DNA from 4 places in the Mesorhizobium sp. M1217 genome. Region 2 is predicted to be linked to each of the others. Evidence: predicted binding sites of a transcription regulator. Region 2 holds the regulator's gene; each other region holds the start of a gene.
The links. Region 2 encodes LexA, which represses DNA repair genes until DNA is damaged. Its sites were predicted from a motif close to TGTTCNNNNTGTGTTCNG; they were not measured.

Region 1 (4,640 bases), on a different contig from region 2:
GACCACCGCTTCACGGCCCTGGCGGCCTGGATCAAAAAATTGGTGCCCGATGTCGGCGCGGAAGCCAATCGATGGTCCGGGCAGGTGATGGAGACGGTCGACTATGCCGGGTTCATCGGCCGCAATCCCGGTGATCGGCGAGTCTTCGTTGCTACCGGCGATTCCGGCCAGGGCATCACCCATGGGGTCGTGGCAGGCCTGTTGATTTCGGACCTGATTCTGAAGGGGGAAAGCCCCTGGCGGGAACTTTACGAACCCTCTCGCAAGACGGTACGGGCGATCGCCGATTATCTAGCGGAGAATGCGACAGCGATCAGGAGTTTTGCCGAGTATGTCGCGCCTGGTGAAATCGATTCCGCCGACAAGCTGCGGCCGGGACAGGGCGCCATCGTCCGCGAAGGTCTTACCAAAGTCGCGGCCTTTCGCGACGAGGACGGCACGCTCTACAAACGCTCGGCCGCATGTACCCATGTCGGCTGCCATGTCCATTGGAACTCGCTGGAACGCTGCTGGGACTGCCCCTGCCACGGCTCGCATTTTGCCGTCGATGGCACGGCTTTGAACGGGCCGGCCGTATCGCCCCTGGCTCCTGCCGGATAATCTTTTTTCGCCCCGGCCGCGCAGCTCACAATTCCTTTTCGGCGAGCTCGCGAAACGCGTCGGGAACGGACCGCGACAGTCCGAGCGCGACCGAGGCGTAGCCGACCGCCTCCCAGCCGAAGCGGTCGCGGATCTTGTCGACGGCGCGATCTGCGGTCCAGCGCGCCGCGCCCTTCCTGGTGCCGGGGCGGCGGCGGTCGTCGGCGAGCCCGAGCGGCAGTTCCAGTTGCAGGCCGGCATGCTGCTCCAGATGCGAGACAGCGATCGCCAGCAGCGAGATTGTCTTTTCGTGCGGATGGTCGATGAGCACCTTGCGCACCAGCGCCTCGGCGATCTCGGCCAGCATGGCGGTTGCCGATATCGGCTGGTCGAGCGTGATCGAGCGCGTCACCGAGCGCAGGTCGGCAAAGCGGACGCGAACCGTCACCGTGCGGCCGGGGCGGGATTTCGCCCGCAATCTTGTGGCGACCCTATCGGCCAGATGCAGCAGCGCAGGCACGAAGACCTGCTCCTCGGCCGGTTTTCGGCCGAGCGCCGATTGCGCGCCGGCCGAGCGCGCCCGGCGCTGCGTCTCCAGCTTGCGCGGATCGCGGTTCCACGCCAGCGCGTTGAGTTTTTCTCCCGCCGCCGGCCCGAGCAGGCGCTCCAGCGCGCCATCGTTGGTCTTCGCCAGCTCGCCGATGGTGTTGACGCCGATGCCGGCCAGCCGCTCCCTGGTGACCGGGCCGACACCCCACATCAGCTCGACCGGCAGGTGGTGCAGGAACTCCAGCTCGTGGCGCGGATCGACCACCACCAGCCCGTCGGGTTTTGCGACCTGTGAGGCGATCTTGGCCAGATGCTTGGTGCGGGCTACGCCGACCGAGATCGGCAGGCCGAGCTCTGCCCGCACGCGGTGGCGGATCTTGCCGGCGATCTCGGCCGGCGAGCCGAACAGGTGGGTGCAGCCGGCGACGTCGGCAAAGGCCTCGTCGATGGAAATTCGCTCGACCACCGGCGTGAAATCGCCCAGCACCTTGATTGCCGCATCGCCCAGCCGCTGATAGTCCTTGAAATGGCCGCCGACGAAAATGAGTTGCGGGCAGAGTTCCCGCGCCCGCCGTCCCGGCATGCCGCCGCGCACGCCGAACGCCTTGGCTTCATAGGATGCGGCGAGCACTACCCCGCCGCCGACGGCAATCGGCTTGCCGCGCAAGGCCGGGTCGAGCAGTTGTTCGACCGAGGCATAGAAGGCATCCAGATCCGCGTGGAGGATGTTGGCTTCCATCCGGCCCGTTCGCCCGCGGCGGTTCAAACGCCGCCTTGTCTAGAGTTTTGATGAGAACATAAAGAGAACATTGTGGGCGGATTGTCAAGCGGCGCGGAGGGCAGGTGGAGGGCAATTGTTTCAGTTTGGCGCCCTCTGTCTGCCTGCGTTCCAGCGTTGGTGGTTGGCGAAAGTCGAAGCAACATCCAATCTCCCCCCTTGCGGGGGAGATGTCCGGCAGGACAGAGGGGGGTGGGACGGATCGCCAACTTCGACTTCAGTTGTTGCCAACTCGAATCAGCCTGAGGGTTTGGCTCCGATTGGTTGACAGGTCGGAGGGACAGCACCCCCCTCTGCCCTGCCGGGCATCTCCCCCGCAAGGGGGGAGATCGGCAGCTTCGCCGACGGCGCCTGCTGCAGCGACCTACAGCGCCATCTTGTAGCCGAGATGGCTGGCGGTGAAACCGAGGCGCTCGTAGAAGGTGTGCGCTTCCCGTCGACTGTTGTCCGTGGTGAGCTGAATGAGGCTGCAGCCGCGCGAACGGCACGCTTCAATCGCCCATTCGATCATCAGCTTGCCGACGCCGCGAGAGCGCCATTGCCGGGCGACGCGAACGCCTTCGATCTGGCCGCGCCAGGCGCCTTTCCTCGAAATGCCTGGAAGGAAGCTGAGTTGCAGCGTTCCGACCAATTGCCCGGCCTCGACGGCCACGGCCAGCAACTGGTTGGGATAGGCATCGATCGCGCTGAAGGCATCGAGATAGGATGGCGCGAGCGGCGTGGACGGGTCTTCCCGGTCTGCGCCGAGCGCATCGTCGGCAAGCATTGCAACGATCGCCGGCAGGTCGGGCGCCTGGGCACGACGGAATTCGATCTCGCTCATCGCGCGGAGACATACGGCGCAGTGTTGGCGATCGCAATATCCGTTTTGACTGCAAGGGGGGCGCGCGTCTTCAGGCGGCCTCCAACGCCCAGAGGCGATAGCCGTAGCGGCGGAAGAAGCGGGCGAAGAGGCGCTGCTGCCTGGCGCGGGCGAGGTCGGCGCTGCGCCTTTCCTGTCGCCAGTGCGGCATGTTGCGGAACATCGACAGGAAGCGGGCGGCGTCCTCGATCGCCTCCTCGGCCGACTGCGCCGGGCGGATCGCCGCCAGGAACAAAGCGCGGCTCGGCTTCATCCGGTCGATCGCCGCCTTGCGCTGGCGATGGCCCTGGCGCGCCGTGCGGATGCCGTCCTGGCGGATGGCCGCGAAGGCGGCAAGCATGGCCGGGCTGTCGCCGGCATAACCGCAGGCCTGGGCGAACTGGGCGAGGTCCATCGTCACTCCCTTACATTCGGTGGACGGAGCGGCCGCGGCTGCGCCGATTCCAGCTTGCATGGTATAGAAGCATAACTCAAATAAATGAACAAGTGAAACTTTCACGTTGGTGTAAGCGGAACCGACTCGACTCCGCCTCGAAAACCGATAATGTGAACAAAGCAGGAACAACGATGGGGATGGCCATGGCATTAGCGGGCAAGGAAGCGACGATCGCCGATGTCGTCTCGATTGCCGTCGAGTGCATCGATTGCGGCCGCAACAGGTGGTGGAAGCCGGCCGAGCTCAAGCGGCATGGGGTGAGGCCGGAGACACCGCTATCAGCACTTTCCGGGCGCCTGATCTGCAAGGCCTGCCGGGCCGACGGCCTGCCGGGCGCCGCCGTTTCGATCCAGGCTGCCTTCATCGACGACCGGCAGCGAGCCCGCGCCGAGGCGCGCCTGCTCAACGGTCGAGAGCTGGAGCAATCGAGGCGGGCTTGAGGGGGAGGGCGTGCTGCTCTTCCCTTCTCCCCTTGTGGGAGAAGGTGGCCGAGCGAAGATCGGTCGGATGAGGGGTGTTGGACGGATCGCTACCTTGATGGCGTAAGTGCTTAAAATCGCGTCTACATTTCCTCCGCCGCGTTCCTTCCAGCACCCTCATCCGGCTCGGCGCTGTGCGCCGATCCACCTTCTCCCACAAGGGGAGAAGGCAACAAGCGCCCGTCAATACCCCAGCAGTTCCTTGAGCGGGATGACGCGGAAGACGTTCTTGATGGCGTAGCGGTTGAAGGTCAGCGTCTTGGGCGGATTGTATTGCTCGACGATCAGCTCGGCGGCGGTGCGCTTGACCAGCTTCTTGATGAAGGCCTTGCCGTTTTGCTCGTTCTCCTCGGGCAGCGTCTCGATCACCACATGGTCGCCGGGCACGGCCTCGCGGCCGCCGCAATAGATCATCTCGCCGGGCTCGTAGCGCGGCACCATCGAATCGCTCAGCACGTGCAGCGCAAACACGTTGCGCAGATGCCGGATCCCCGGCGGCCGCTGGACATAGCCGGCCGGCTGGCCGTTGAAGGTGAAGTCGCCATCGTCGCCGCCGACGGCGGTGCCGAGAAGCTGGATGTCCATCGGCCCGGCGGGCAGGGGGCCGGGATCGGTGACGATCTCGGCATCGGCGACCGGCCCGGCATCTTCGAGGAAGACGACCTCGCCCTTGCCGAGCGCCACCGGGTCGACGCGCAGGAAGGCGGCGGTCTTCAAAAGGTTCTCGGTCTTGGGCAGGTTGCGCCCGGTTTCCCAATTGCCGACGGCAGCGACGTCGGTGTCGTTGTGCTCGGCAATGTGGCGCATCACCAGGCCGCGCTGCTTGCGCGCCCGGCGGATCGCCGCCCCGACCTTGATCGACAGTGCAGTTTTCACCATGGCTCCATCTGAGGCACAAGATTCGGTTTCGTCTATGCAAGAATCGCTTGCATTATTTCTTAAGTTATGCTCTTATGT
Region 2 (4,640 bases):
CTTTTCCGGCATTGTGGTGGCGGCCGAACGCAGCTTCATCATGTTGGCGGTGATGCTTATCGCCGTGCTGTTCGACCGGGCCGCGCTCACCATGCGCAACCTGGCGATCTCGGCCATCGCGGTCATTCTGGTGTCGCCGCACGAGGTGGTCGGTCCGAGCTTCCAGATGTCCTTCGCCGCGACGGCGGCCCTTGTCGGCGCCTATGCAGGCTGGTCCGATTACCGCGCCGGCGGGGCCACCACGCCGCCGCCCCGGCGGTCGCCGCTACGCTTTGCCACTAGAAAGGTACTGATGGGCATGGGCGGCCTGGCGATGACCTCGATCATTGCAGGGAGCGCCACGGCGCTTTTCGCCATATGGCATTTCCAGCGCGTGGCGCCGCTCAGCCTGTTCGCCAATCTGGCCATCATGCCTATCGTCTCACTGGTCGTCATGCCCTTCGCCGTCCTCAGTGCGCTGGCGATGCCGTTCGGCGCGGATGGGCCTTTCCTCTACGTGATGGGCAAGGGGCTGACGGCGATGATCGCCCTGTCCGGGTGGATCTCCGAGCGCTCGCCGATCGATGCGGTCGGGCTGATTTCGCTGAGATCTGTCCTTTTGGTGACGATCGCCCTCGTCATTGCCAGCATGGCGACGACCTGGTTGCGGCTCGTGGCCCTTCCTTTTGCGCTCGCCGGCTTGCTAACGACAACGCAGACGCGCGTACCCGATGTATTGATCTCGGAGGACGCACGGCTCGTCGCGCTGCCGATCGGCAGCGGTGAACTCGCGGTCAACCGGGCACGCCCGAATGAGTTCACCATCGACAACTGGAAACGCGCGCTCACATCAGAGGCTATCGTCGCGCCGGAAACACCTGGAAAGAACGATCCGCAATTCGACATTGCCGATCCGGCCGACTTACCGCCGGGCATGCCGTTCATTTGCACGGACGGTCTCTGCCTTGCCAGGCATCCATCCGGCGCGATCATCGCGCTAGCCAATGACCGCGATACTGCACGGCCAGCCTGCGCCTTTGCCAGCTTGATCGTCATCGACGACGCCACCGCCCATAATCCCTGCTACTACGACCGGCTGGTCCTCGTCGTCACCAAACGGCAACTGGCGCGCGCGGGAAGTGCGGCCGTCTATTTCGATCCACAAGCGGCAACACGCGCCGAAATCCGCTTCGCCGTCGAAAAATCATACCGGCCCTGGCACGTGCAGCGGAAATTTTCACGCGCGGCGCGGGGCATGCCGCCATACCGCAGAGCCGACAAGCCAAAAGCCGGCGCCAAGGGCGCAGCTCAGTAGCGGCGGATCAGCCCAACGAGCTTGCCCTGCACCTTGACCCTGTCTGGTCCGAAGATGCGCGTCTCGTAGGCCGGATTGGCGGCTTCCAGGGCGATCGAGGCGCCCTTGCGGCGGAACCGCTTCAGCGTCGCTTCTTCCTCGTCGACCAGTGCCACCACGATCTCACCGGGGCTCGCCGTATCGGCATTGCGGATGATCACCGTGTCGCCGTCGAAAATGCCAGCCTCGATCATCGAATCGCCTTTGACCTCGAGCGCATAATGCTCGCCGCCCATGATCATGTCCGGCGGCACCGAGATCGAATGCGTCTGGTGCTGGATGGCATCGATCGGCACACCAGCGGCGATGCGGCCCATCACCGGGATAGACACGGCGGCGACGACATCGTCGTCATTGCCGGCTGCAGGGACGCGCGACGATGTCGGCTTGCCTTGCCGAGGACCTTGCCCAAGACTGCCCTGGATGACGCTCGGCGAGAACTTGCGTGCCGCATTGAGGCCGGGGGCGATCGAATCGGGCAGGCGCAGCACCTCCAGCGCACGAGCCCTGTTGGGCAAACGGCGAATGAAGCCGCGCTCCTCCAGCGCCGTAATCAGCCGGTGGATTCCCGATTTGGAAGCCAGGTCGAGCGCTTCCTTCATCTCGTCGAAGGAGGGCGGGATACCGCTTTCCTTCAGCCTTTCGTGGATGAACATAAGCAGTTCGTGTTGTTTGCGTGTCAGCATAGCGACCCCCAACAGAATCAGAAAAACAAACCCAGAACAAACACTATCTGTTCCAGTTGTGTTCCGCAACTGTTTAAAGTTTAATGAATGTATTAGGGCTCGGGTAACGATACCACTCGCCAAACCGGGACGCTGCATTTTCACCGCCGCGGGCCTCATCGCCTTGATTCTGCTTTCGTTTGCGGCCTCTGGGTTTCCAGAAGGCGGCACTGCTATCGGCCGTCAGCCGGCAAAGGGGCACGGAATTGAAGCCGTATCGACTGTGCGGTTTGGTCAATGCACCGTGAACGAAACGAACTCAAAACGCCAACCTTGGGTTGGCTTGGCTCCTGGTTTCCACCGCGTGGTCAGGCAACTTGTCGCCGGTGGAGCCTTGCTGCGCGATACCAGGTAATGGAGAACCGCTCGTGACCGATGGATGCCGTCGATGCGTGTCCGGCGTTGCGGTGAATCTTGGGGGAGCAGACAAATCATGACAGGAATTCCCGATCTCGTGGCCATAAAGGCGTTGGATGCTGCAGATCCGCTGCGCGCGATGCGCGACCGCTTTGTGCTGCCGCAAGGAGTGATCTATCTCGACGGCAATTCGCTAGGGGCCGCTTCGCGTGCCGCTTTCGATGAATTGAGCAAGGCAGCGACCGAAGAATGGGCGCATGATCTCATCCGCGCCTGGAACACGGCCGGCTGGTTCAACATGCCACTCGAACTCGGCGACCAGCTCGGGCGCCTGATCGGTGCCGCGGCCGGCCAGACGGTGGTCTGCGACACGACATCGGTCAACATCTACAAGCTGCTGCACGCCGCCATGGCCATGCGGCCGGAGCGGCAGGTCATCGTCGCCGAGGGCGACAGTTTTCCGACAGATCTCTACATGGCTGAGGGTGTGGTTTCGACGCGAAAAGATACGCTGCTTCGCCTCTCGGGGGTCGACGCGCCGAGCATCGAAGAGCTGATCGACGAAGGCACCGCCGTGGTGCTGGTCAACCACGTCAACTACAAGTCGGGCGAACTGCGCGACATGCCGGCGCTGACGCGCAGGGCCCAGGAAGCCGGGGCGATGATCGTCTGGGATCTCTGCCACACCGCCGGTGCGATGCCAGTCGAGCTCGACAAGGCAAACGCCGATTTTGCCGTTGGCTGCACCTACAAATATCTGAATGGCGGACCGGGCGCGCCTGCCTTCATCTATGCGGCTGAGCGGCATCTTGCCGACATCCAGCAGCCGCTCACCGGCTGGTGGGGCCATGCACGGCCCTTCGCCTTCGAGCCAGGCTATGCGGCCGGCACCGGCATCCGCCGGTTTCTGTGCGGCACCCAGCCGGTCCTGTCGATGCGCACGCTGAAGGGCGCGCTCGACATCTGGAACGATGTCGACATGACGGCGGTGCGCAAGAAGAGCATCGCGCTGGCCGATCTGTTCATCGAGCTTGTCGAGGCAAAGTGCGGCACTTACGGGCTAACGCTCGAAAGCACGCGCGACGGGGAAAAACGCGGCAGCCAGATTTCATTCATGCACGAGCATGGCTACCAGATCATGCGCGCGCTGATCGAACGTGGCGTGATCGGCGATTTTCGCGCGCCATCGACCATGCGCTTCGGCTTCACCCCGCTCTATGTCGGCTATGCCGATGTCTGGCAGGCCGTCGAAGTGCTTGAGGACATCCTGCGCACCGGTGCGTGGAAGGATGCGCGCTTCGCCATCAAGGCGGCTGTCACTTGAGATTGATGCGAGAGCTGGAATCGTGAGGCTGGCGACGACGCGCCGCGCGATGCTCACGCTCGTTGCAGGGCCATATTGCCAGGGGAGGGCGCAGGGTGTTCGAACGTCACATTGCCGATTGGGACAACGCCTATGCCAACGGCGCCAACATAGCCGGCAGCGATCGCTGGCCGGCGGCCTGGGTGGAGCCCGCGGGGGGTTTTCGCGACGTGCTTTCGACCGAGGGCAGGGCACGGCTCGACATCGCCTATGGCGAAAACCCACGCAACCGGCTCGATCTTTTCCTGCCGGCCACCAAGCCCAAGGGGCTCGTGGTGTTCGTCCATGGCGGCTACTGGATGGCATTCGACAAGAGTTTCTGGTCGCATCTTGCCGCTGGCGCTGTTGATCGCGGCTATGCCGTGGCGATGCCGTCCTACACGCTCTGTCCGCAGATGCGCATTGGCGGCATCGTCAAGGAAGTCGGCGCGGCGATCGGCAAGGCGGCGGGGATGGTCGCAGGGCCGCTGATGCTGACCGGACACTCGGCCGGTGGCCATCTTGTTAGCCGGATGGTTACGACGACGACGCCGCTGGCGCCCGAAATTGTCCGGCGCATTCGCCATGTCGTATCGATCTCGGGTGTGCACGATTTGCGCCCGATCATGCGCACCGGCATGAACGAGACGCTGGCGATCGATGAGGCCGAGGCGCAGGCCGAAAGCCCGGTGCTGCTGCGCCCGATGGACAAGGCCCGCCTGACCTGCTGGGCCGGCGGCGGCGAGCGCGCCGAATTCCTGCGCCAGAGCGCGTTACTGGCCAACATCTGGATCGGCCTGGGTGCCGCGACCAGTTCGGTGGTCGAGCCTGACCGGCATCATTTCAACATCATCGACGGTTTGGCCGATCCAGACCATCCGCT
Region 3 (4,640 bases), on a different contig from region 2:
CGGAGAAAATCCCATGACCATTCTCGTTGCCGGCGCCACCGGCAATATCGGCGGCCAAGTCATCCATCACCTCGTCGATCGCGGCGCTGATGTCCGCGCTCTCGTCCGCGACCCTTCCAAGGCCAATTTCCCGGCAGGTGTTGCCGTCGTCAAAGGTGACTTCCTGGACGTCGACTCCCTACGTACCGCCTTCGACGGTGTCTCGACGCTCTTCCTGCTGAACGCTGTCGCACCAGACGAGTTCACCCAGGCTTTGATCGCCCTCAACGTCGCCCGCTCGGCTGGCGTCGAACGGATCGTCTACCTGTCAGTCATTCACCCGGACGTCTACGTGAACGTGCCGCATTTCGCCGGCAAGTTCGGCGTCGAGCGGATGATCGAGCAGATGGGCTTTCATGCTACCATCCTGCGTCCGGCCTACTTCATCCAGAACGATCTGACGATCAAGGACGTCATCGCAGGCTACGGCGTTTACCCGATGCCCGTCGGCGACAAGGGGCTTGCCATGATCGACGTTCGCGATATCGCGGAGGTTGCTGCCCTTGAGCTGCTGCGCCGCGAACAGGCCGCACAGCCGCTCCCGATCATTCGCATCAACCTGGTCGGTCCCGATACCCTTACCGGAGCGGATCTCGCCGCGATCTGGTCGGACGTGCTCGCTCGCCAGATCAACTATGGCGGCGGCGATACGGCTGCCTTCGAGCAGAACCTCAAGCAGTTCATGCCGCCATGGATGGCCTACGACATGCGCATGATGGGCGAGCGATTTTTGACCGATGGCATGCTGCCCGAGGGCACTGATGTCGAGCGCCTGACGACGCTTCTTGGACGTCCGCTCCGCTCCTACCGCGACTTTGCCTCGGAAACCGCTGCCTCTGCCTGAGGCAATCAGCCACAATTTCAAACAAGGACCATCGACATGATCTATTCGACCGCAACCGTCCCGGTGAATCCGGAAGGCGAAACAAAGCTCACCCGGGAGCAAGTATGGAAGGGTTTGGAACTGAAGGCGCGCGACGCGCGTCTGTTCCTCCCGCCGGGTCTCTGCACCCGCTGCGATGTCGTGGAGGAAAGTGAAACCCACTTCGTGCGCCAAGCCACCATCGCCAGCTCTGACATCAGGGAGATCATCACCCTCGAGCCGCAGAGCAAGGTCACCTTCTTCCAGGCGACCGGCCCACGCGAAGGCGCCATTATCAATGAGCTTTTCGAGGACGAAGCCGGCGCACTGCAGCTGAAGTTCTACTGCTACCTCGGCCTGCGCGGCAAGGAGGCTGATGGCCCAGAGGAACAGGCCGAGCAGACGCAGTTCGACAGCGACAAGGGCTACAAGTCGGCCCTGCTGTCGACGCTGAAGCGGACCCGCGAACTGCTCGCAGAGGGCCGCCTCTGATTATCACCAGCATCCAACCCAACAGGGCGGCCTCCTGAGAGGCGCCAGGCTTTCAAGAGGACCAAAATCATGACCACACCCGTCTCTGAAACACGTTTCGCCGCCGTACCGAATATCCTGGTGCTCGGTGCCACCGGGCCGACCGGCCGCCATATCGTCAGCCAGGCCGTAAGCCGCGGCTACGATGTCACCCTCCTGGTGCGCTCGCCGGAAAAGGCCGCAAACATGAAGGGAGTGAAGATCGTCGTTGGAGACGCCCGTGACGAGAAGGTGTTGCGCCAAGCCGTCAAGGGTCGCGATGCCGTGATTAGCGCGCTCGGCACACCCGCAAGCCCATTTCGCGAAGTCACCCTTCTTTCGACCGCGACCCGAGCGCTTGTCAGCGCTATGAAAGCGGAACACGTCTCGCGTCTCGTCGCCATCACCGGTATGGGCGCTGGCGACAGCGCAGGGCACGGCGGTTTCCTCTTCGACAAGCTGATCTTCCCTTTGCTCCTGCGCAAGGTTTATGCCGACAAGAATCGTCAGGAGGCAATCATCAAGGGCAGCGATCTGGATTGGACTATTGTCCGTCCTTCAGTTCTCAACAACAAGCCTGCACGCACCACGATCCAGACGCTCACGAACTTGAACCAGTTCCGCGGAGGCTCCATTTCGCGCGAAAACGTTGCGGCCTTCGTGCTGGATCAAGTCACCACGGATCGGTGGCTACATAAGTTGCCGTTGATCACTGGGTAGGGTTGGCTTGAACGGCCTATCAAAGCGAAAACCGCCAGCGCGACGATTGCGGTCAAACGAGCCGCGCATAGCTGCACTGCACAAAAAATTAAGTGCAGCGTGATTCGTCCATACAGACTTCAGTTGATGCACATGGCGGCTTCCTCCCAGTTCCGCCGCAGCAGCTGTTCCCCTCTGGAGGTCCATGACCTTCACACGTTATGGGCCGCGGTTTTCCGTCGGCCCTTTTTTCTTTTTCAGAACCAGGTCGCAATGGCGTTGCGGACGCTGAAGGAAGGCGGGGCAAAGCCCCGCGATCGTCCTATTCGAAGGCTGCCATTTGGACCGTTGCGGCCTTTTGGTCGACCGAGTTTGCAGGCTGCTCGACCGGGCGAGCGTAGGGCTTCCAGGTTTCGCCTGTAATGTCCTGGTAAGCCGAGACGGCACCTTCGGCTGCCATGCGAACGACGTGGGCCTGCAGGCCCATGTCGGCTGCGAACTCGCGCTTGCGTTGGGCGCGATATCGAAGCCTACAGGGCCGTCCAGGTCCTCGTCTATGGTATCGTTGGAGAGTTTCGTGGTCAGATCACGAGCCTCGGTGACCGCGCGGCTGTAGAATTGCCCGGCGCCGTAGGCGGAGCCGACGAACGACCCGACGATGCGCTGCATGTGGATCTGCATGGCCTTTTCCAAAAATGGACTCGCATTTCCGCATTGAAGATGTGGCCCGAGTATGGAATGCCTCCTCCGCAGGGGCACGACATTATCCCGGTTAACTCTTAGCCACGACGAGAACAAATATAGAACATATCACAGGCTTTCCGCGTTTCAAGGGTCAGATGAGTGTATCGGCGCCCCCTGCTGCCATTTCCGAGCTTCGAGAACGCATTGCGCGTCTCGAAGGCGGAAACGCGCGCGCTCGCACCGTTTTGCCGTTTGGAGTGATCGCAATCGACAGGGTTCTGCCGGGAGGAGGACTGGCTCTTGGCGGTCTGCACGAGGTCGCAGGCGGAGGGAATGGCGCTGTCGATGGCGCGGCCGCGGCACTCTTCGCTGCCGGTATTGCCGCACGCACTGTCGGCAAGGTGCTGTGGTGCGTTACCCGGCCCGATCTGTTCGCGCCGGCGATCGAACAGGCCGGCCTGCCTCCGGGAAGGGTGATCTATGTCGAAGCCGGCGACGAGAAATCCGTTCTCGCCTGCTTCGAAGAGGGTCTTCGTGGCGGTTTTGGCGCTGTCGTTGCCGAGATAGCCCGGCTGTCGATGACGGCCTCACGGCGCCTGCAGCTTGCCGCCGAAAGCTCCGGCGCCATCGGCATCGCCATTCGCCGCTGGCGGCGACAGACTGAAGCGACCGATTTTGGTCAGCCAACCGCCGCCGAGACACGCTGGCGGGTGTCGGTCCTGCCGTCGACATCGCGCACCGGCAGTGCGGTGCCGACACGGATCGCCTCGATGCGATTGTCGACGCGGAAGAACAGAAGATCGAGCCGGCCTGTGCCAAGCCCTCGCGTCCCCGTCGCGTGCTTCTCTCGTCGGCCATGCTCGGCGCGCGCGGCCGCATCCAGCGGGAAGGGGAGGTGGTGCATCTCGTCGCGCACGAGTTGACCGATCTATCGGCCGAGCTGGCCAGCGTGGGAAACCGCGAGACGCCGTTTCCGTTGCCGCGCGGCCGTGGGGACGAGGCTCATCACGGCGGATCGGGAATCGATCCGCGCGTGATGCCGAAAACGCGCGATATCGTCGATCCCGACGAGCACATTGATCGCATCAAGGTGAAGACGCGGGATTTCCGATAGAAGCTGCAGCGGATATACCGTCATCATGTGGTAGTCTGGCCCGCATGACGACGTTTTATCTCAATTGGCGCGGAAGACGGTGAACCCCACAAAGCCGAATAAAACGCATCCGCCGAAATGGACCGAGCCTCAGCTGACGCGGCTGGTCGACGAAGCGCCCAACGGCCCCGATTGGCTTCACGAAATCAAGTACGACGGATACCGCATGCACGCGCGGATCGACGGCAGCGACATCCGCTTGCTCACCGGCACCGGCCTCGATTGGTCGCATCGCTATCGAGCGACGATAGCGGCCCTGCGCGCGCTCCCGGTGAAAGACGCCTATGTCGACGGGGAGCTGTGCGCTGTCCGGGCGGACGGCGTCACCTCGTTCAGCCGCCTGCAGGTCGCCATGGACGAAGGCCGCACGGGCGATCTTGTCTTCTTTGCTTTCGACCTTCTGTTCCTCAACGGAGAAAGCATTGCGAAGCTGCCGCTGATAGATCGCAAGGCGCGACTGGAAGGCCTGTTTTCGTCCGATATGCCTAGCCTGCGCTTCAGCGACCACGTCATCGATGACGGGCCTGCGTTCCGCAAGCATGCCTGTCGGCTTGCACTCGAGGGCGCTATCTCAAAGCGGATCGACAGCGCCTATGCATCCGGCAATCAAGTCAAAGTGTCTCAACAGAGAGGAATTCATCGTCGTCGGCTGGACCGATCCGACTGGAAGCCGGCCGCATCTCGGCTCGCTGC
Region 4 (4,640 bases), on a different contig from region 2:
ATCAGATGCACCTTCTCCGGCGGCTTCGGCAGGTTTGTGTCGATCGCCGAGGCAAACGGATGCACCAGCTCCGGCCAGGTTGGATCGTAGAGCCAGAGTGCCGTCCCGCATTTCGTGCAGAAATTCCGTTCGCCCGTCGAGATCTCGCGTTGCGGGTGCTCGTCGTCCTCGATCTCGGCCCGGTAGACGCCGAGATGGCGCTTGCCCTCGATTTTCAGCGTCTCGTAATCGGCGCCGAGATTGATGGCGAAACCGCCGCCGCCCTGCTGCTTGCGGCAGATCGAGCAGTAGCACAGCATGAACGGCACCGGCGTATGGCTTTCCACCTCGAAACGCACGGCATTGCACCGGCAGGACCCTTTGAGCAGAAGCGGCATGAAAAACTCCGATGAAACTGATTCTGAACTTGTCAGGATGGTGCCGGTAGCGGCGATGACAAGGGGAAATCCCGGTGACATGATCGCGCCATGGACAACGAGCGCATAGAAGAGCTTTTCGAAGGCCTCGGCCCGGTCAGCATCCGCAAGCTGTTCGGCGGCAAGGGCATCTATTTCGATGGCGTCATCGTCGCCATTGTCATCCGTGGCGAATTGATGCTGAAGGCCGACGCCGAAAGCGCCCCGGATTTCGAAGCGGCCGGCTGCCGGCAATGGACCTATACCGGCTCGCGCCACGGAAAGCTGGTGTCGATGCCCTATTGGAGCGTTCCCGACAGCGCGTTCGACGATCCCGACGAGATGGCGATCTGGGCGCGCCGCGCCTACGAGGCAGGACGGCGCGCCGGCAAATAGGCTGCACCATGCTTCGGCAATTCTGGGCCGCATTTCACGCCAGGTTCCGCGCCTCGGGCACGAGCGCCAGCGCTTCGGCAAAGCCGGCGCTGGTGAAAGCGGCGCTCTCGACGGTGAGCATAGCTGCGGCAACGCCTTCGCACAGTGCCGCGCGCAGCGTCAGGCCGCGCAGCCGGGCGGCGATCGTGGCACCTGCCAGCGCGTCGCCGGCGCCGCTCATATCCGCCCGCTTGTGTATCGGCGGTGGCAGGATCGAAAATGCGCCGGTTTCGTCGAAACCGAGCACTGGATCATCGCCGGCGGTCACCACGCCGCTTTTCAGACCGGCGCGTCTCAGGCCGTCGACGATGCCTTGATCATCAGCATCGATGTCGACGCCGGCGAGCACGCCGGCCTCGTGCCGGTTCATGAAGGCGAGTGCCAGAAGGTTAAGCACCGGCGTCAGCCGCGCCGCTTTGCTGGGCGAGACGGCAAGCGCAAACACCGGCTTGCCGGCGGCGAGAGCAGCCAGCCGCGCCACTGCGGAAGACGGCAGGTTGGCGTCGCACAACACCGCGTCGGCTGAATCGATCGCTTCGCGCACCTTGGCGCGGCGGATCTGCTTGGGAAGCGCCAGCTCGTAGAGCACCATGTCGGCAAGGCCGGCGATCAGCCCGCCGTCGCTATCGACCAGCATCGTATGGCTTGGCGTCGCGCGGTCGAGGAACACCGCCGACAAATCGGCAATGCCGGCGTCGGTGACGGCGCGTAAAACCGTGTCGCCCAGGGCATCGCCGCCGCGCACCGAAAGCAGCGAGGCCGAGACGCCGCGCCGCACCGCACAGCGCAAGGCGTTGAAGGCGGCGCCGCCGACATGCTCGCGCATCGTGCCGGGGTTGGAAGCGGCCGGCACGAAGGCGCCGGCAACCCGGCCGCGCCGCTCGATATAGGCGCCACCCACGGCCAGGATCGTCGGGGATTTCATCATGCCGGCAAAATGCCCTTTGCTGTTGCCCGGGAGGAGACTAGGTCGCCGGGCGGAACCCTGCAATCGCGGGTGCGATTCGGATGGTGACGGCAACGGCGCCGCATGCGAGGCGGGAGACGTCCGGAAGCAAAATTGTGAAACAAAAATAGAACAAATGTAGATATCCCTTATTTTTCAAACCCTTGGGGCTCATTGACAAATGAGAACAAACGAGGTACATTCTTTTAAGGATTGCGGGATTGTCCGGCCTCCATTGACGACCACGGGGTGATGTATCATGGCTCAGAATTCTTTGCGGCTTGTAGAGGACAAAGCGGTGGACAAATCAAAGGCTCTGGATGCGGCGCTGTCGCAAATCGAGCGTGCCTTCGGCAAGGGTTCGATCATGCGGCTCGGCGCGAACGAGCAGGTCGTCGAGATCGAAACGGTGCCGACCGGCTCGCTTGGGTTGGACATCGCGCTTGGCGTCGGCGGCCTGCCGCGCGGCCGCATCGTCGAGATCTACGGACCGGAAAGCTCGGGCAAGACGACGCTGGCGCTGCACACGGTGGCCGAAGCCCAGAAGAAGGGCGGCATCTGCGCCTTTGTCGATGCCGAGCATGCGCTCGATCCGGTCTATGCCCGCAAGCTCGGCGTCGATCTCGAAAACCTGCTGATCTCGCAGCCCGATACCGGCGAACAGGCGCTGGAGATCTGCGACACGCTGGTGCGCTCCGGCGCCATCGACGTGCTGGTGGTCGATTCGGTGGCGGCGCTGACGCCGCGGGCCGAAATCGAAGGCGAGATGGGCGATTCGCTGCCCGGCCTGCAGGCCCGCCTGATGAGCCAGGCACTGCGCAAGCTCACCGCCTCGATCTCGCGCTCCAACACCATGGTCATCTTCATCAACCAGATCCGCATGAAGATCGGCGTGATGTTTGGTTCGCCCGAGACGACGACCGGCGGCAACGCGCTGAAATTCTATGCCTCGGTCCGCCTCGACATCCGCCGCATCGGCTCGGTCAAGGATCGCGACGAGGTCGTCGGCAACCAGACCCGCGTCAAGGTCGTCAAGAACAAGCTGGCGCCGCCCTTCAAGGTGGTCGAGTTCGACATCATGTATGGCGAGGGCGTCTCCAAGACCGGCGAGCTGGTCGATCTCGGCGTCAAGGCTGGCGTGGTCGAAAAGTCGGGCGCCTGGTTCTCCTATAATTCGCAGCGTCTCGGCCAGGGCCGCGAAAACGCAAAACTGTTCCTGCGCGACAATCCCGACACGGCGCGCGAGATCGAATTGGCGCTGAGGCAGAATGCCGGATTGATCGCCGAGAAATTCCTTGAGAACGGCGGCTCCGAAAGCAGCGACGACGGTTTCGAGGACGACGCCGGGGCGATGTAGGAAAAGCGACGTCTCCCGGAGCGTCAGCCAGGTTTGGATTTGATGTTTTGATTTTGAGTTTGCGTAATCGGTACATTTTGAACCGCCGGCCCCGTGCCGGCGGTTGGCGTTTGACGGCGAGTCAGACGCATTTCAAAGCGCCGGTGAAAGCCGGGATTTGAGCCCATTTGGTGTTTCTGGACAGGCTGCGGTGCGACCGCTAAAAGGCCATGTCTATTTTCCGCCGGCAGCCGGCGGTTCTCTCGAAAAGGCAGTATTCATGAGTGGCGTCAACGAGATCCGGTCGGCATTTCTCGACTATTTTCGCAAGGAAGGTCACGAGGTCGTCGCGTCGAGCCCGCTGGTGCCGCGCAACGACCCGACGCTGATGTTCACCAATGCCGGCATGGTGCAGTTCAAGAACGTTTTCACCGGTCTGGAGAAGCGGCCCTATTCGCGTGCGACGACTGCCCAGAAGAGTGTTCGTGCCGGCGGCAAGCACAACGACCTCGACAATGTCGGCTACACCGCGCGACACCTGACTTTCTTCGAGATGCTCGGCAATTTCTCCTTCGGCGATTATTTCAAGGAGCGCGCCATAGAGCTTGCCTGGAACCTGATCACCAGGGAGTTCGGGCTGAAGAAGGACAAGCTGCTGGTCACCGTCTACCACACCGACGACGAGGCCGCCTCCTACTGGAAGAAGATCGCCGGTCTTTCCGACGATCGCATCATCCGCATCGCGACCTCGGACAATTTCTGGGCAATGGGCGACACCGGACCGTGCGGGCCGTGTTCGGAGATATTCATCGACCGTGGCGAGCACATCTGGGGTGGCCCTCCCGGCAGCCCCGAGGAGGATGGCGACCGTTTCCTCGAATTCTGGAACCTGGTGTTCATGCAGTATGAACAGGTGACGAAGGACGAGCGCGTCGACCTGCCGCGTCCGTCGATCGACACGGGCATGGGCCTCGAGCGCATGGCCTCCATCCTGCAAGGAGTTGATAGCGTCTTCGAAACCGACCTGTTCCGCCACCTGATCGACGCTGCGTCGTCGGCGCTTGGCCGCGGTCCGGATGCGGACACCGTCGCATCGTTCCGCGTCATCGCCGACCACTTGCGTTCGTCCTGCTTCCTGGTCGCCGACGGCGTGCTGCCGTCCAACGAAGGGCGGGGCTACGTGCTTCGTCGCATCATGCGCCGCGCCATGCGCCACGCGCAGTTGCTCGGCTCGAATGAGCCGCTGATGTGGAAGCTGGTGCCGGCGCTGGTCCGCGAGATGAGCCAAGCCTACCCGGAACTGGTGCGCGGCGAGCAGATGATCACCGAGACGCTGAAGCTTGAGGAAACTCGTTTCCGCAAGACGCTGGTGCGAGGCTTGGGCTTGCTTTCGGAGGCGACGGAAAAGTTGGTCTCCGGCGACATGCTGGATGGCGAGACAGCGTTCAAGCTCTACGACACCTATGGCTTTCCGCTCGATCTGACGCAGGACGCGCTGCGCCAGCGCAACATCTCGGTCAACCTTGCC

Region 1: dinB (DNA polymerase IV) is a predicted target of LexA. The motif match lies at 1,920-1,937, and genes of this name have one in related genera.
Region 3: NKH37_RS24190 (ImuA family protein) is a predicted target of LexA. The motif match lies at 2,901-2,918, and genes of this name have one in related genera.
Region 4: recA (recombinase RecA) is a predicted target of LexA. The motif match lies at 1,894-1,911, and genes of this name have one in related genera.

The regions. Positions count from the first base shown of each region.
Region 1 covers NZ_JAMYMA010000006.1:311,575-316,214, reverse strand. The annotation lists gene NKH37_RS13220 (FAD-dependent oxidoreductase) at 1-600, shown strand, start outside; gene dinB (DNA polymerase IV) at 626-1,867, opposite strand; gene NKH37_RS13210 (GNAT family N-acetyltransferase) at 2,271-2,729, opposite strand; gene NKH37_RS13205 (hypothetical protein) at 2,800-3,162, opposite strand; gene NKH37_RS13200 (hypothetical protein) at 3,348-3,644, shown strand; gene NKH37_RS13195 (XRE family transcriptional regulator) at 3,867-4,562, opposite strand.
Region 2 covers NZ_JAMYMA010000001.1:347,636-352,275, reverse strand. The annotation lists gene NKH37_RS01800 (ComEC/Rec2 family competence protein) at 1-1,294, shown strand, start outside; gene lexA (transcriptional repressor LexA) at 1,288-2,019, opposite strand; gene kynU (kynureninase) at 2,492-3,739, shown strand; gene NKH37_RS01785 (hormone-sensitive lipase) at 3,835-4,640, shown strand, end outside.
Region 3 covers NZ_JAMYMA010000015.1:157,827-162,466, forward strand. The annotation lists gene NKH37_RS24170 (SDR family oxidoreductase) at 14-883, shown strand; gene NKH37_RS24175 (SRPBCC family protein) at 920-1,393, shown strand; gene NKH37_RS24180 (NAD(P)-dependent oxidoreductase) at 1,463-2,131, shown strand; partial or broken gene NKH37_RS24185 (hypothetical protein) at 2,433-2,800, opposite strand; gene NKH37_RS24190 (ImuA family protein) at 2,950-3,717, shown strand; gene NKH37_RS24195 (DNA polymerase) at 3,690-3,908, shown strand; gene NKH37_RS24200 (ATP-dependent DNA ligase) at 3,973-4,640, shown strand, end outside.
Region 4 covers NZ_JAMYMA010000011.1:88,382-93,021, reverse strand. The annotation lists gene NKH37_RS19675 (GFA family protein) at 1-377, opposite strand, end outside; gene NKH37_RS19670 (TfoX/Sxy family protein) at 468-791, shown strand; gene NKH37_RS19665 (carbohydrate kinase family protein) at 826-1,758, opposite strand; gene recA (recombinase RecA) at 2,036-3,133, shown strand; gene alaS (alanine--tRNA ligase) at 3,393-4,640, shown strand, end outside.